Regions from separate parts of the Kitasatospora sp. McL0602 genome, predicted to be linked through region 4. Evidence: riboswitches for the same ligand, from Rfam matches in the RefSeq annotation. Region 4 holds a riboswitch; each other region holds the start of a gene.

Region 1 (3,478 bases), 800 kb from region 4:
GTCCCGCCACTCCGTCTCGCCGAAGTGCCCGAGCCCGTCCGGGGAGGCGGGGGCGTCCTCGTCACCCCGGTAGGTGACGGTGAGGGTGGGCAGCTGGAGCGAGCCGAGGACGGGGAGCACCGGCAGCGCCTGCGAGCGGTCCGCGCCGGGGCCGTGGACGAGCACCACCCAGGTGCCGCGCACGCCGGGCGTGTACCAGGCGGGCAGCTGGCCGAGCTCACCCTCGGCGGCCGTCTCGCTGAACGGCAGCGCGAGCGCGGACATCGGGTCACCGACGTACACCCGGGGGGTGATCCGCAGCTCGGTGCCGACCTCCAGCGTGCCGCTGCCCGCTCGCTCCAGGCGGCGCGTCACGGTCTGCACGTCCGTCCCCAGGATCTCGCCGACCACCGCGTGGCCGCCCGTCCCCCACTCCAGCGCGTACCGCCCGGGGCGGGCCGTCTCCGGCGTACGCGTCAGGGCCACCCGCCCGGCGGCCAGGCCGTGCACCCGCAGCACCGTGCTGGGCGCCGGCCGGGCGCCGGGGCGGACGGTCTGCTCGGAGACCCGGCGGCCGAGCAGCAGGACCGCCGCTCCCGTCCCGACGGCAGCGGCGGCGGTGATCGTGGCGGTCTGCCAGCGCATGGCACTCCCCGGGTGTGACAGGTGGGCGGTTCGGTGCTTCCCAGTCCACTACCGCGCCCGACCCCCTGCCAGCGGGGGGCGCCCGTCCGTGGGGCTCACATACTGGGGCGTTGACCACCAGGGGCGCGGGGAACCGGCGGCACAGAGTCCCCTGCGTCAGACCGGGATGTCCGTGTGGTGCTGGGAGAGCAGCTCCCAGAAGCGTTGGGCCAGCGGGACGGTGGGGGTCTGGTCGGCGGCGGGGGTGGAGGTGCCCCAGTGCATGGGGACCTGGTAGTCGGCCTGGAGGGCGGCCAGGACGACGGAGAGGACCTCGCGGGGGACGGGGACGAGGCGGGCGACGGGCTTCAGCTGGCCCTGCCAGCGGCCGTCCACGCAGCTGCGCAGCAGCTTGTCGAGCTCGTCCTGACGGCTGGTCACGTACAGCAGGGCCCGCAGGCTCATGCCGAGGGTGTGGGCGAGGGCGTGGGACTGGTCGGCGTCGCCCGTCCACCTGCCGCCGGCCTCGACCTTCTCGTAGGCGGCGGCGGAGATGCCGATCCGCTGGGCGGCCTGCTCCGGGCTGAGCTCCCGGGCGACGCGGAAGTCGCGGAGGGTGCCGGGGTGAGTGCCCATCAGCTGGGCGGGCGGGCACCAGAGGGCGCGGGCCAGCGCGATGAACTCCTCCTCGGTGGGGCGCAGCTCGCCGCTCTCCCAGCCGATCACGTGCGAGGGCAGCAGCCGGACGCCGTGTGCGGCCATGCCCTCGGCCACCTGCCCCGGGGTGAGGCCCAGGCCGGCGCGGTGGGCGCGGGCGGCAGCCGGGGAGAAGGGCACGGGGGTGGGGGCAGGATTGGGCGGTCTGCGTCGCATTCAAGTGACCGTACGGGGGCGATTCGGCCGTCTCACACCCGCTGAAGACACGAACCCCGACGGCCGGGCCCGAGCGGGAGTTGGTGGATCGTACAGCGGGCAGGCCGTGAGAGGCCGCCCTACTCGGAGGTAATGACGGACCGTCGACGCGCAGTGAGGCTACGCGGGTAGTGCCGCCTGTGAGCAAGCCCTCCGGAGTCGTTTGTTGACTCCCGGTCGAACGGCGTGGTGGGATCTTTCAGCCGAACGGAGGCAAGGAGAGGAAGCCGGTGCGAATCCGGCGCGGTCCCGCCACTGTCACCGGGGAGCCGACGGACGAGAGTCCACGGGCGACCTCGGGAGCCAGGAGACTCTCGCCTTCGGTACGTCGATCCAGGGCGCGGACCCTGAGTGAGGACACGCACGCCATGCAGGCTGCCCCGGTCGCGAGCCGACCGCCGACCGACCGAGCCTTCGCTGCGCCGTGCGCGCGTTGAGGCGGGGTTCCGCCTTCGCGATCGGCAGTGTCCTCGGGTATCTGGCCGACGCCCGGTACGCCGACCCGCGCCGTGGCCACCCCGTCGCCGTCTTCGGCTCGGCCGCCGGGCGCCTGGAGCGTGCGCTCTGGCGTGACCACCGGGGCGCCGGAGCGCTGCACACCACCGCCTGCGTGGGCGCCGTCGCGGCCGGTGCCGTGCTCGCCGAGCGCACCCTCGGGCGGGCCTGGGCCGGGCGGGCCGCGCTGGCCGCCGCCGCGACCTGGACGGTGCTCGGCGGCACCTCGCTGACCCGGGAGGCCCGGACCATCGGCGGGCACCTGACGGCCGGTCGGCTCGACGCGGCGCGCGAGCGCCTGCCGCACCTGTGCGGGCGCGACCCGAGCGGCCTGGACGAGGCGCAGATCGCCCGCGCCGTGGTCGAGTCGGTCGCCGAGAACACCGCCGACGCCGTGGTCAACGCCCTGGTGTGGGGGGCGGTGGCCGGTGCGCCCGGCCTGCTCGCCTTCCGGGCCGTCAACACGCTGGACGCGATGGTCGGCCACCACTCGGAGCGCTACCGCCGGTTCGGCTGGGCCGCCGCCCGGCTGGACGACGTCGCGGGCTGGCCCGGCGCCCGGCTGACCGCCCTGCTGACCGTCGCCGCGGCGCCCGCACCCCGTACCGCGTGGCAGGTCTGGCGGCGGGACGGCTCCTCGCACCCGAGCCCCAACGCCGGGCAGGCCGAATCCAGCTTCGCCGGGGCACTCGGCGTGCGCCTCGGCGGCACCCTCGCGTACGGCACCCGGGTCGAGCACCGGCCGGTGCTGGGGGCCGAGCTGCGGCCGGTGGCCGTCGACGACATCGAGCGGGCCTGCGTACTGTCACGCCGGGTCGGGGTGCTGGCACTTGCGGTCACCGCCGCTGCCGGACTGCTGAGGAAGAGGGGTGGGGCATGAGCGGCGCGCTGTTGGTGGCGGGGACGACCTCGGATGCCGGGAAGAGCGTGGTGACGGCGGGGATCTGCCGTTGGCTGGCCCGGCAGGGGGTGCGGGTGGCGCCGTTCAAGGCGCAGAACATGTCGCTGAACTCCTTCGTCACGGCCGACGGCGCCGAGATCGGCCGCGCCCAGGCGATGCAGGCCGCCGCCGCCCGGGTCGAGCCCGAGGCGGCGATGAACCCGGTGCTGCTCAAGCCCGGCGCCGACGGCCGCAGCCAGGTCGTGCTGCTCGGGAAGGCCGTGGCCGAGGTCGGCGCGCTGGACTACCGCGAGCGCAAGCCCGTCCTGCTGGAGCGCTCGCTGGAGTGCCTGGCGGATCTGCGCAGCCGGTTCGAGGTGGTGGTCTGCGAGGGCGCGGGCTCGCCCGCCGAGATCAACCTGCGGGACCGCGACATCGCCAACATGGGCCTGGCCGTGGCCGCCGCGCTGCCGGTGGTGGTGGTCGGCGACATCGACCGGGGCGGGGTCTTCGCCGCGATGTACGGGACGCTGGCGCTGCTCTCCGCCGAGGACCAGCGGCACGTGGCCGGCTGGTTCGTCAACAAGT
Region 2 (3,478 bases), 4.1 Mb from region 4:
GCCTCGCCCAGGAGCTGGGGCTCTCGCGCGGCACCGTCACCGCCGCCTACGACCAGCTTGCGGAGGAGGGCTACCTGACGGCGCGCCCCGGGTCGGGCACCACCGTGGCCGACGTGCCGCCCCGGGCTCCCGCCCCGGTGCTGCCGGCACCGGCACCGACGCTGCCCGCGCACGACCTGCGCCCCGGGCTGCCGACGTCAGCGCCTTCCCCGCCCGCGCCTGGCTCGCCGCCACCCGTCGGGTGCTCACCCGGGTCCGGCCGGAGGCCTTCGGCGCCGGAGACCCGCAGGGCCGGATCGAGCTGCGCACCGCGCTCGCCGACTACCTCGGCCGCACCCGGGGCGTGCTCACCACCCCCGACCGCGTCGTCGTCACCTCCGGGTACTACCAGTCCGTGGGCCTGCTCTGCGAGGTGCTGCGCAGCGGCGGCGCCGACCGAGTCGCCGCCGAGGACCCGGGCCACAACGTCTACCGCGCGGTCGTCCAACGCTCCGGCCTCCGCACCCTCGCCCTGCCCGTCGACGCCCACGGCGCCCGCGTCGAGCAGCTGACGGCGGACGTCGGGGCGGCCTTCCTCACGCCTGCGCACCAGTACCCGACCGGCGTGCCGCTGCACCCGCGCCGCCGTCAGACCCTGTGCGGGTGGGCCCGTGCCACCGGCGGACTGATCGTGGAGGACGACTACGACGGCGAGTTCCGCTACGACCGCCAGCCCGTCGGCGCCCTCCAGGGGATGGCACCCGGGCACGTCGTGTACTGCGGTACGGCGTCCAAGACCCTCGGCCCGGCCCTCCGGCTCGGCTGGATGGTCCTGCCGCCGGACCTGGTGGCGCCGGTGGTGCGGGCCAAGCAGGCGGCGGACATGTACACCGAGACCCTGGGGCAGCTCGTCCTCGCCGACCTGATCACCACCCACGCCTACGACCGCCAGATCCGCGCCGCCCGGCTGCGCTACCGCCGCCGCCGCGAGCTCCTCCTCGACCGGCTGGCCGCCCACCCCGCCCTGACCGTGCACGGCGTGCCCGCCGGGCTGCACGCCCTCGTCACACTCCCTGCGGAAGACCCGGCCGAAGAGCGGCTGATGGCGGGCTGCGCCCGGCGGGGTGTCGCCGTCCGCGGTCTCACCGAGCTGCACCACGAGCCGGGCGGCCGCCCGCAGGGCCTGCTCGTCGGCTTCGCGGCGCCGTCCGAGCGGGCCTACCCGGCCGCCCTCGACGCGCTCTCGGCCGCCCTGTCTGACCCGTCCGGGCCGTCCGAGCAGGCTCAGGCCTCCCGGTAGCCGAGCACGCCGTGCTCGAGCACCTCGGCGATCGACATGTCGACAAGGCGGTAGCGCACGATCCGGCCGTCCCGCTCGCCCTCGACCAGGCCGCCGGCTCGGAGCAGGCGGAGGGCCTGGGAGACCGCCGGGTCGCGCATCCCGGTCGCGACGGCCAGGTCGGAGACGGCGAGCGGGCCGGTCTCGTGCAGCGCGAGCAGCAGGGCGAGCCGACCGGGGTCGGCGAGCAGCGCGAAGCGCTCGGCCCAGGACCGGACGTGCCCGGCGTCGCCGATGGCGGCGATGGCGTCGCAGACCCGGTGGCCGTCGATGGTCCGGTGGGCGGCGCGGTCGGAGGGGACGAGATGCATACCCAGCATTCTGGCACCCGCGCGCCGGGCGGCTCCCGAGCGGTGCGATTCACACACCTGCGCAGGTGTGCAGGCTTGCAGCTGATGCTCGGTCACCCCTACGGTGGTGCACGCCGTGGTGCTCGGGAAGACCGGTGACAGGCCCCCAGGGGTCTCAGCCCGGAGCGGCCCTCGCCACTGTGATCAGGTAGTGCTCGCACCATCCCCACCCCGCCCAGGGTCAGGGGGGTCACTGGCCGTCGTGAGGCGGCTGGGAAGGCCGGGTGCGGGCGCATCGACCTGTCAGCCAGGAGACCGGCCACGGCACTTCACGAAGTGATCCACGAGGTGTTGGAGCGTGACCGCAGATGACCCTGCCCGAAATCAGTGCTGCCCCGAGACTCATACCGGGCCGTGAGGCCACCGGCTTCCGCTGGAAGCGCGAGGACACCGTCCGTACCGCCGGGCTGATCGCCGTGATCCTGCTGATGCACGTGCTGGCCTTCGGCACGCTGTTCTTCCTGGTGGTGCCCGCGAACTACAAGGTCGGCACCCAGGTCTTCGGTGTCGGCCTCGGGATCACCGCCTACACCCTGGGCATGCGGCACGCCTTCGACGCCGACCACATCGCGGTGATCGACAACACCACCCGCAAGCTGATGGCGGACGGCAAGCGCCCGGTCTCGGTCGGCTTCTGGTTCGCCCTCGGCCACTCCTCGATGGTCGTGGTGATGGCCGGCCTGGTCGCCGGGGGAGCGGCCCTGGCGGGGACGCTGATGAACGACGAGTCCACCACGCACAAGGTGCTCGGCCTGATCGGCACCACCACCTCCGGCGCCTTCCTCTACCTGATCGCCGCCCTCAACCTGGCGGCACTGACCGGCATCCTGCGGGTCTTCCGGGCGATGCGGGCGGGCCAGTACGACGAGGCGGAGCTCGAGCAGCACCTCAACTCGCGCGGCATGATGAACCGCATCCTGGGCCGGGCCACCCGCTCGATCACCCGCCCGGGGCAGATGTTCCCCGTCGGCATGCTGCTGGGCCTGGGCTTCGACACCGCGACCGAGGTCACGCTGATGGTGATGGCCGGCTCCGGCGCCGCCGCCGGGCTGCCCTGGTACGCGATCGTCTGCCTGCCGCTGCTCTTCGCGTCCGGGATGAGCCTCTTCGACACCCTCGACGGCACGTTCATGAACTTCGCCTACCAGTGGGCGTTCTCCAACCCCGTCCGGAAGGTCTACTACAACCTCACCATCACCGGGCTGTCGATCGCGGTGGCCTTCGTCATCGGCACCATCGAGCTGGTCGGCGTCGCCCACGAGAAGTTCGGCCTCACCGACCCGGTGACGGGCTGGGTCGCCGAGCTGAGCCTCGACAACGTCGGTTTCGCGATCGTCGGCCTCTTCGTGGTGGTCTGGGCCGCAGCCCTGGCCTACTGGCGGCTGGCCAAGGTCGAGCACCGCTGGTCCGCCAAGGGCGCGGTCGAGGAGCAGTAGCGGCGTCAGTGGCCGGTGGCTGCGGCCTGCTCCGGGAGCGGCTGGGCGGCGGGCTGGGCCGGGTGGCCGTGGTGGGGCTGGTCCAGCGGCCCGGCCATGAAGGCGAGGATCGCGGCGGAGCAGATGAACGCCATGTGGATCACCGTGCCCCAGAGCAGGGAGTCGCGCGGGGTGTGCTGCACGTTGACGAACATCTGGAGCAGGTGGATCGAGGAGATCCCGACGATCGCGGTGGCCAGCTTGACCTTCAGCACGTTGGAGTTGACGTGCGAGAGCCACTCCGGCTGGTCCCGGTGGCCCTGGAGGCCGATCCGGGAGACGAAGGTCTCGTAGCCGCCGACGATCACCATGATGAGCAGGTTGGCGATCATCAC
Region 3 (3,478 bases), 1.7 Mb from region 4:
CACGTCCACCCACTCCCCGGCAGGGTGCCCGCACCGCCGTTCGCAGCCCGACCAGTGCACGGGCAGCAGCCCGCCGCCGTGTGAGGCGTCGAGCGCCGAGGTCGCGTCAGCCCGTACGTCGGCGAGCGACTTGGCGCAGCCGGGGGCGCCGGTGCAGGCGCTGGCGCGCTCCCAGGCCGTGCCGGGGGTCGTCCGCAGCCCGGCCGCCGCCAGCTCCGCGAGCCGCTCGGGGGCGGCGCCGGGCAGCACCACCGTCCGCCAGGGCGTGACGCGCAGTGAGCCCGCCGAGGCGTCCGCGAGCGACCGCCACTGCGCGGCGCTCACCCGCCCGAACTGCAGGCCGACGGACAGCCCGCCCGGCAGCACCCCGACCTGCGGAGCGGCCACGGCGAGGACCGGCAGCGGCTCGGAGCCCGGGGGCAGCGGCAGTTCGCGTACGTGCCAGGCCCGCATGCCCGCGTCCCGGACGGCGTCCAGGAACTCCCGGGCCGCCTCCAGTGCGTGCTGCACGGCCTCATCGGGCGGCACCCGGCGGGCCGTGGCGGCTCGGCCGAGGCGCAGCAGGGCGCCGCCGTCGGGGGTTGCGATCAATGTCACATCGGCGTCGAGGGTGGCGACGTCGCCGCGCCCGTCGTCGAGGGCGAAGAGGAACTTGCCGGACAGGGCGGCGGCCCAGCCGCTCGCGCAGAGCGCGGCGTCGAGCTCGCGCGTCCAGCGCTGGACGTCGGCGTGCCCGTCGCCGTCGAGACCGGCGGCCGGGGAGGCGACGATGTTGCGGACGCGTTCGTGGGTGTCCGAGGGGAGCAGCCCGGCGGCGCGCAACCGGCGGCCGAGTTCGAGGCCGGAGTCGGCGGGCAGGCCACGGAGTTGGACGTTGCCGCGGGAGGTGGTCTCCAGCGCTCCGTCGCCGAGTTCGCTCGCGGCGTCGGCCAGTGCGCGCGCCTGACGGTCCGTCAGAAGTCCGCCCGGTATCCGGACCCGGGCGAGGGCTCCGTCGTCGGCCGTGTGCAGACGAAGGGCCCCGGGGCAGGCGTCCGAGCGCGCGCGGTCGGGCGCGCCGGGGCCCGGCTCGGCGGTGTCGGGTCGGGGTGACATGGCGGCGAGCATACCCACGATCCGCCGTCGTACCGCTGCCGTGTGGATCACACCCGATCCGATGGCTCCCTGTCCCCGCCCATCACCACCCCGTACGATGCTCCCGGGCTCGTCTCGCGGCGGGCCCACGCCAGCGACGGCGCCAAGGGGAGGAAACCGGTGCAATACCGGTGCGGTCCCGCCACTGTGACCACGGCTCACCGGCCGTGGGAGCCAGGAACTCCTGCCGTCCTCGACAAGCCCCCACCAGGGGTATCCCACGGGGCGCGGACCCCGAGGAAGGCAAGACCTATGCGCCGCTGTCGCACGCCCCTGCTCCCAGAGCCGTCTCTCGCCGTGCCGTCGCATCTCACTCCTTCGCTCCCTGCCGCTCGGGGCGTCTTCGTGGCCGGGAGGGCCTCCGCATGATCCTTCTCCTTTCGACCTCCGACACCGACCTGCTGAGCGCCCGTGCCTCGCAGGGCCCGGTCGACTTCCGCCTCGGCAACCCGGCCCGGCTCACCGCCGAGGCGCTGCCCGAGCTGCTGGAGGGCACCGAGCTGGTGGTCGTCCGGCTGCTCGGCGGGCGCCGGGCCTGGCAGGAGGGTCTGGACGCGCTGCTCGCGGGCCCCCGCCCGGTGATCGTGCTGACGGGTGAGCAGGCCCCGGACGCCCAGCTGATGGAGCTCTCCACCGTCCCCGCCGGGATCGCCGCCGAGGCGCACGCCTACCTCGCGCACGGCGGCCCGGCCAACCTGGCCGAGCTCGGCGCCTTCCTCTCCGACACCGTGCTGCTGACCGGCCACGGCTTCGCCGCGCCCGCCTCCGCGCCCGAGTGGGGCCCGCTGGAGCGCACCGCCGCCGACACCGACGGCCCGGTCATCGCGGTCCTCTACTACCGCGCCCACCACATGAGCGGCAACACCGCCTTCGTCGAGACGCTCTGCCAGGCCATCGAGGCCAAGGGCGCCCGGCCGAGGCCGCTCTACTGCTCCTCGCTGCGCGGCGCCGACGCCGATCTGCTGGCCGAGCTGGGCCGGGCCGACGCGATCGTCACCACCGTCCTCGCGGCGGGCGGCACCCGCCCGGCCGACGCCCAGGCGGGCGGCGACGAGGAGGCGTGGGACGCGGGCGCGCTCGCCGCCCTGGACCGCCCGATCCTCCAGGCGCTCTGCCTGACCTGGTCCCGCGCCGCCTGGGAGTCCAGCGACGACGGCCTCTCGCCGCTGGACACCGCGACGCAGATCGCCGTCCCCGAGTTCGACGGCCGCCTGATCACCGTCCCGTTCTCCTTCAAGGAGCTGGACGAGGACGGCCTCACCGTCTACGCCGCCGACCCCGAGCGGGCCGCCCGCGTCGCGGGCATCGCCGTCGCCCACGCCCGGCTGCGCTACACCCCGGCCGCCGAGCGCCGCCTGGCCCTCGTCCTGTCCGCGTACCCGACCAAGCACGCCCGGGTCGGCAACGCGGTGGGCCTGGACACCCCGGCCAGCGCGATGCGCCTGCTCGCCCGCCTGCGCGCCGAGGGCATGGACCTCGGCACCGACCTGCCGGGCCTGGACATCACCGGCGACGGCCACGAGGGCGACGCGCTGATCCACGCCCTGATCTCGGCCGGCGGCTACGACCAGGACTGGCTGACGGAGGACCAGCTCGCCCGCAACCCCGTCCGCATCCCGGCCGCCGACTACCGCCGCTGGTACGCGACCCTCCCCGAGGGCCTGCGCACCCACGTCGAGGAGCACTGGGGCCCGGCGCCGGGCGAGCTGTACGTCGACCGCTCGCAGAACCCGGACGGCGACATCGTGCTCGCGGCCGTCCGCTCGGGCAACCTGCTCGTGCTGATCCAGCCGCCGCGCGGCTTCGGCGAGAACCCGGTCGCGATCTACCACGACCCGGATCTCCCCCCGAGCCACCACTACCTGGCCGCCTACCGCTGGATCGCGGCCGCGCAGGAGGACGGCGGCTTCGGCGCCCACGCGGTCGTCCACCTCGGCAAGCACGGCAACCTGGAGTGGCTGCCCGGCAAGACCGCCGCGCTCTCCGCCGACTGCGGCCCGGACGCCGTGCTCGGCGACCTCCCGCTGGTGTACCCCTTCCTGGTCAACGACCCGGGCGAGGGCACCCAGGCCAAGCGCCGCGCCCACGCGACGCTGGTCGACCACCTGGTGCCGCCGATGGCCCGCGCCGACTCGTACGGCGACATCGCCCGGCTGGAGCAGCTGCTCGACGAGCACTCCAACATCGCCGCGATGGACCCGGCCAAGCTGCCCGCGATCCGCGCCCAGATCTGGACGCTGATCCAGGCCGCCCGGCTCGACCACGACCTCGGGCTGAAGGAGCGCCCCGAGGACGAGGGCTTCGACGACTTCCTGCTGCACGTCGACGGCTGGCTCTGCGAGAT
Region 4 (3,478 bases):
CGCCGAGCAGGTACGTGCCGTTGCAGATCGAGAGCACCCGGGCGCCGCGCGCGACGGCGGCCCGCAGGGCGTCGAGCAGCGGCTCCGGGTACTCGTCCCGGACGCCGGTGGCCGCCGCGATGATCAGGTCGGCCTCGGCGAGGCGCTCGACGCCGTGCGGCACGTCGACGGTGAACCCAGCGTGCGTGCGCAGCGCCCCGGGGCGGTCGGAGGCGAGCGCGAAGTCGTAGACCGGCAGGCCGTCGTCGCTGCGGTCGAGGCCGAAGACCTCGCAGGCGACGCCCAGCTCGAAGGGGTGGACGGGCTCCAGCACCACGGCGACGACGTTCTTCAGCATGCACCCCAGCGTGCCAGTGGCAGGATTTCGATGCAATAGGTCGTTCCTGCCACTCGTGACGCCCGCCCGCGGCCGGAAGGCTGGTGGGCATGACCTCGGAGACCTTCGCGAACGCACTCGGCCTGCTCGGCGCGGTCGGCGGCTTCGGCCTGCTCGGCACCCTGATCGGCCGGGACGTCGACCGCCATGCCCGCACCGGCCGCGACAACTGGCACCGCCCCACCGGCTACCCCGTCGACCCGGCCCTGCCGGACCGCCTGCGCGGCACCCTGCCCGCCGCTTCGAACATCTCTTCGGGCACACTTGTCCGATGGACATCGTCATCCGCCGAGCCCGCGAAGAGGACCTCGAAGCAGCCGGAGCCGTCACCGTCGAGGCCTTCGTCGGCGGCGGCCACACCGACCCCGCGAGCCCGTACGTCGAACTCCTGCGCGACCCCCGCCGCCGCGCCGACGAGGCCGAGCTGCTCGTCGCTGCCGACGCCGACGGCCGCGTCCTCGGCTGTGTGACGTTCGCAACCGGCGGCACCGAATGGGCCGACATCGCCCAGCCGCACGAGGGCGAGATCCGGATGCTCGCGGTCGCCTCGGCGGCCCAGGGTCGGGGTGTCGGAGAGGCTCTCGTCCGGGCCGCGATGGCCCGCAGCCGGGAGCTCGGGCTCGCCGGGATGGCCTTCTCCACCCGCCCCTCGATGAAGGCGGCGCACCGGATCTACGAGCGGGTGGGCTTCGTCCGTACCCCCGAGCGGGACTGGGCGCCGCGCCCGGGGATCGACCTCCTGACGTACGCGATCAGCTTCTGACGGGTCGTACGGTGGCTCCCCGCTACCACCCGACCACGACACGCGGCACTACATCTGGGGTCGCATCCTCCCTCCGCCACAACATGTATGCTCGCTCTCGCTGTCGAAGCAGGGGAACTCAGTGAGAATCTGAGACTGCCCCGCAGCGGTGAGCGGCCGTCTCCCGAGACGCCCCCGCGAGTCCGATGACCTGCCGACGGTGTGCACACGGCTTCCCCGCAGACGCCTTGCAGCACAGCTACACGTCCGGGCCTCGCGGGCGGGCCGGGGGGTCGAAACGCGCGCACCCGAGGTGCGTCGCGCGCCATTCCCCTGCGCCCAGACCGGCCCGACGACACCCCTCGTCGTTCCGCCGCCGCCAGGAGAGAGCGCCTTGACCATCGCAGTTGCCCTGCCGTCCCAGGGTTCCGCCGACCACGCCCAGACCGACCCCGGTGCTGCGCTCCTCCGGCTCCTCACCGACCGCAGCGTCGACCTCCCGCAGGTGGACCCGGGCCACGTCGCCGCCGCCGCCCTGCGCGGCCGCAACGCCGGCTCCGACTTCGCCGAGCTGCGCGGCCTGGCCGTCGAGGCCGCCGCCTCGATGATCGCCGAGGACCCGCAGTACTCGAAGCTCGCCGCCCGCCTGCTCGCACTGGAGATCTCCGACGAGGCCGTCGGCCAGGGCGCGCTGAACTTCTCCGCCTCGATCCAGGTCGGCCACGCCGAGGGCCTGATCGGCGACACCACCGCGGCCTTCGTCGCCAAGCACTCCGACAGCCTGGACGAGCTGATCGACCAGCGGGGCGACGACCGCTTCGAGTACTTCGGCCTGCGCACCGTGCAGTCCCGGTACCTGCTGCGCCACCCGATCACCCGCAAGGTCATCGAGACCCCGCAGCACTTCCTGCTCCGTGTCGCCTGCGGCCTGGCGGTCGGCGACAGCGAGCAGTCCGTCCGCGAGGTCGCCGAGCTGTACGCGCTGATGAGCGCGCTCTCCTACCTGCCCTCCTCGCCCACGCTCTTCAACTCCGGCACCAAGCACCCGCAGATGTCCAGCTGCTACCTGCTGGACTCGCCGCTCGACAACCTGGACTCGATCTACTCGCGCTACGCGCAGATCGCCCGGCTGTCCAAGCACGCCGGCGGCATCGGCCTCTCGTACTCCCGCATCCGCTCGCGCGGCTCGCTGATCCGGGGCACCAACGGCAAGTCCAACGGCATCGTGCCGTTCCTGCGCACCCTCGACTCCTCCGTCGCGGCCGTCAACCAGGGCGGCCGCCGTAAGGGCGCGGCCTGCGTCTACCTGGAGACCTGGCACGCGGACATCGAGGAGTTCCTGGAGCTTCGCGACAACACCGGTGAGGAGGCCCGGCGTACGCACAACCTGAACCTCGCCCACTGGATCCCGGACGAGTTCATGCGCCGCGTCAACGCCGGCACCGACTGGTCACTCTTCTCCCCCGCCGACACCCCCGAGCTAGTCGACCTCTGGGGCGCCGACTTCGACGCCGCGTACCTGAAGGCCGAGGCCGAGGGCAAGGCCGTCCGCACCATCCCCGCGCAGACCCTCTACGCCCGGATGATGCGCACCCTGGCGCAGACCGGCAACGGCTGGATGACCTTCAAGGACGCCTCCAACCGCGCCGCCAACCAGACCGCCGTGCCCGGCCGCACCGTGCACTCCTCGAACCTCTGCACCGAGATCCTCGAGGTCACGGACGACTCCGAGACGGCCGTCTGCAACCTCGGCTCGGTCAACCTCGGCGCCCACGTCGCCGCCGGTGCCACCCCAGCGGACCTGCTGAACGCGATGGACTGGGCGCGGCTGGACTCGACCGTCCGCACCGCCGTCACCTTCCTCGACCGCGTGGTGGACATCAACTTCTACCCGACCCCCGAGGCCGGCGCCTCCAACTCCCGCTGGCGCCCGGTCGGCCTCGGCGTGATGGGCCTCCAGGACGTCTTCTTCAAGCTCCGGCTCGACTTCGACTCCGCCGAGGCCAAGCAGCTCTCCACCCTGATCGCCGAGCGCATCATGCTGGTCGCCTACGAGCGCTCCAGCGAGCTCGCCGAGCAGCTCGGCCGCCACGAGGCGTACGCCGAGACCCGCGCCGCCCGTGGCCAGCTGCACATCGACCACTTCGACACCGCCCCCCATTGGGCGGAGCGTTGGACGGCCCTTCGGGCGCGCATCGCCGAGACCGGCCTGCGCAACTCGCTCCTGCTGGCCATCGCGCCGACGGCGACGATCGCCTCGATCGCCGGCGTGTACGAGTGCATCGAGCCGCAGGTGTCCAACCTGTTCAAGCGCGAGACCCTCTCCGGCGAGTTCCTCCAGGTCAACCCGTACCTGGTCA

The links. Region 4 has a riboswitch for cobalamin ahead of ACR68M_RS11285 (ribonucleoside-diphosphate reductase subunit alpha). Riboswitches for the same ligand answer to the same signal wherever they lie in the genome.
Region 1: another riboswitch for cobalamin. It lies ahead of ACR68M_RS07905 (cobalamin biosynthesis protein); the one in region 4 lies ahead of ACR68M_RS11285 (ribonucleoside-diphosphate reductase subunit alpha).
Region 2: another riboswitch for cobalamin. It lies ahead of ACR68M_RS30060 (HoxN/HupN/NixA family nickel/cobalt transporter); the one in region 4 lies ahead of ACR68M_RS11285 (ribonucleoside-diphosphate reductase subunit alpha).
Region 3: another riboswitch for cobalamin. It lies ahead of cobN (cobaltochelatase subunit CobN); the one in region 4 lies ahead of ACR68M_RS11285 (ribonucleoside-diphosphate reductase subunit alpha).

What each region holds. Positions count from the first base shown of each region.
Region 1 covers NZ_CP197246.1:1,711,385-1,714,862, forward strand. The annotation lists gene ACR68M_RS07895 (alpha/beta hydrolase) at 1-624, opposite strand, end outside; gene ACR68M_RS07900 (helix-turn-helix domain-containing protein) at 781-1,476, opposite strand; cobalamin riboswitch at 1,710-1,851, shown strand; gene ACR68M_RS07905 (cobalamin biosynthesis protein) at 1,949-2,890, shown strand; gene ACR68M_RS07910 (cobyric acid synthase) at 2,887-3,478, shown strand, end outside.
Region 2 covers NZ_CP197246.1:6,606,706-6,610,183, forward strand. The annotation lists partial or broken gene pdxR (MocR-like pyridoxine biosynthesis transcription factor PdxR) at 1-1,279, shown strand, start outside; gene ACR68M_RS30055 (ArsR/SmtB family transcription factor) at 1,264-1,629, opposite strand; cobalamin riboswitch at 1,729-1,946, shown strand; gene ACR68M_RS30060 (HoxN/HupN/NixA family nickel/cobalt transporter) at 1,977-3,104, shown strand; gene ACR68M_RS30065 (TIGR00645 family protein) at 3,110-3,478, opposite strand, start outside.
Region 3 covers NZ_CP197246.1:767,525-771,002, forward strand. The annotation lists gene ACR68M_RS03570 (hypothetical protein) at 1-1,095, opposite strand, end outside; cobalamin riboswitch at 1,200-1,340, shown strand; gene cobN (cobaltochelatase subunit CobN) at 1,500-3,478, shown strand, end outside.
Region 4 covers NZ_CP197246.1:2,508,683-2,512,160, forward strand. The annotation lists gene ACR68M_RS11275 (helix-turn-helix domain-containing protein) at 1-337, opposite strand, end outside; gene ACR68M_RS11280 (GNAT family N-acetyltransferase) at 648-1,139, shown strand; cobalamin riboswitch at 1,221-1,351, shown strand; gene ACR68M_RS11285 (ribonucleoside-diphosphate reductase subunit alpha) at 1,513-3,478, shown strand, end outside.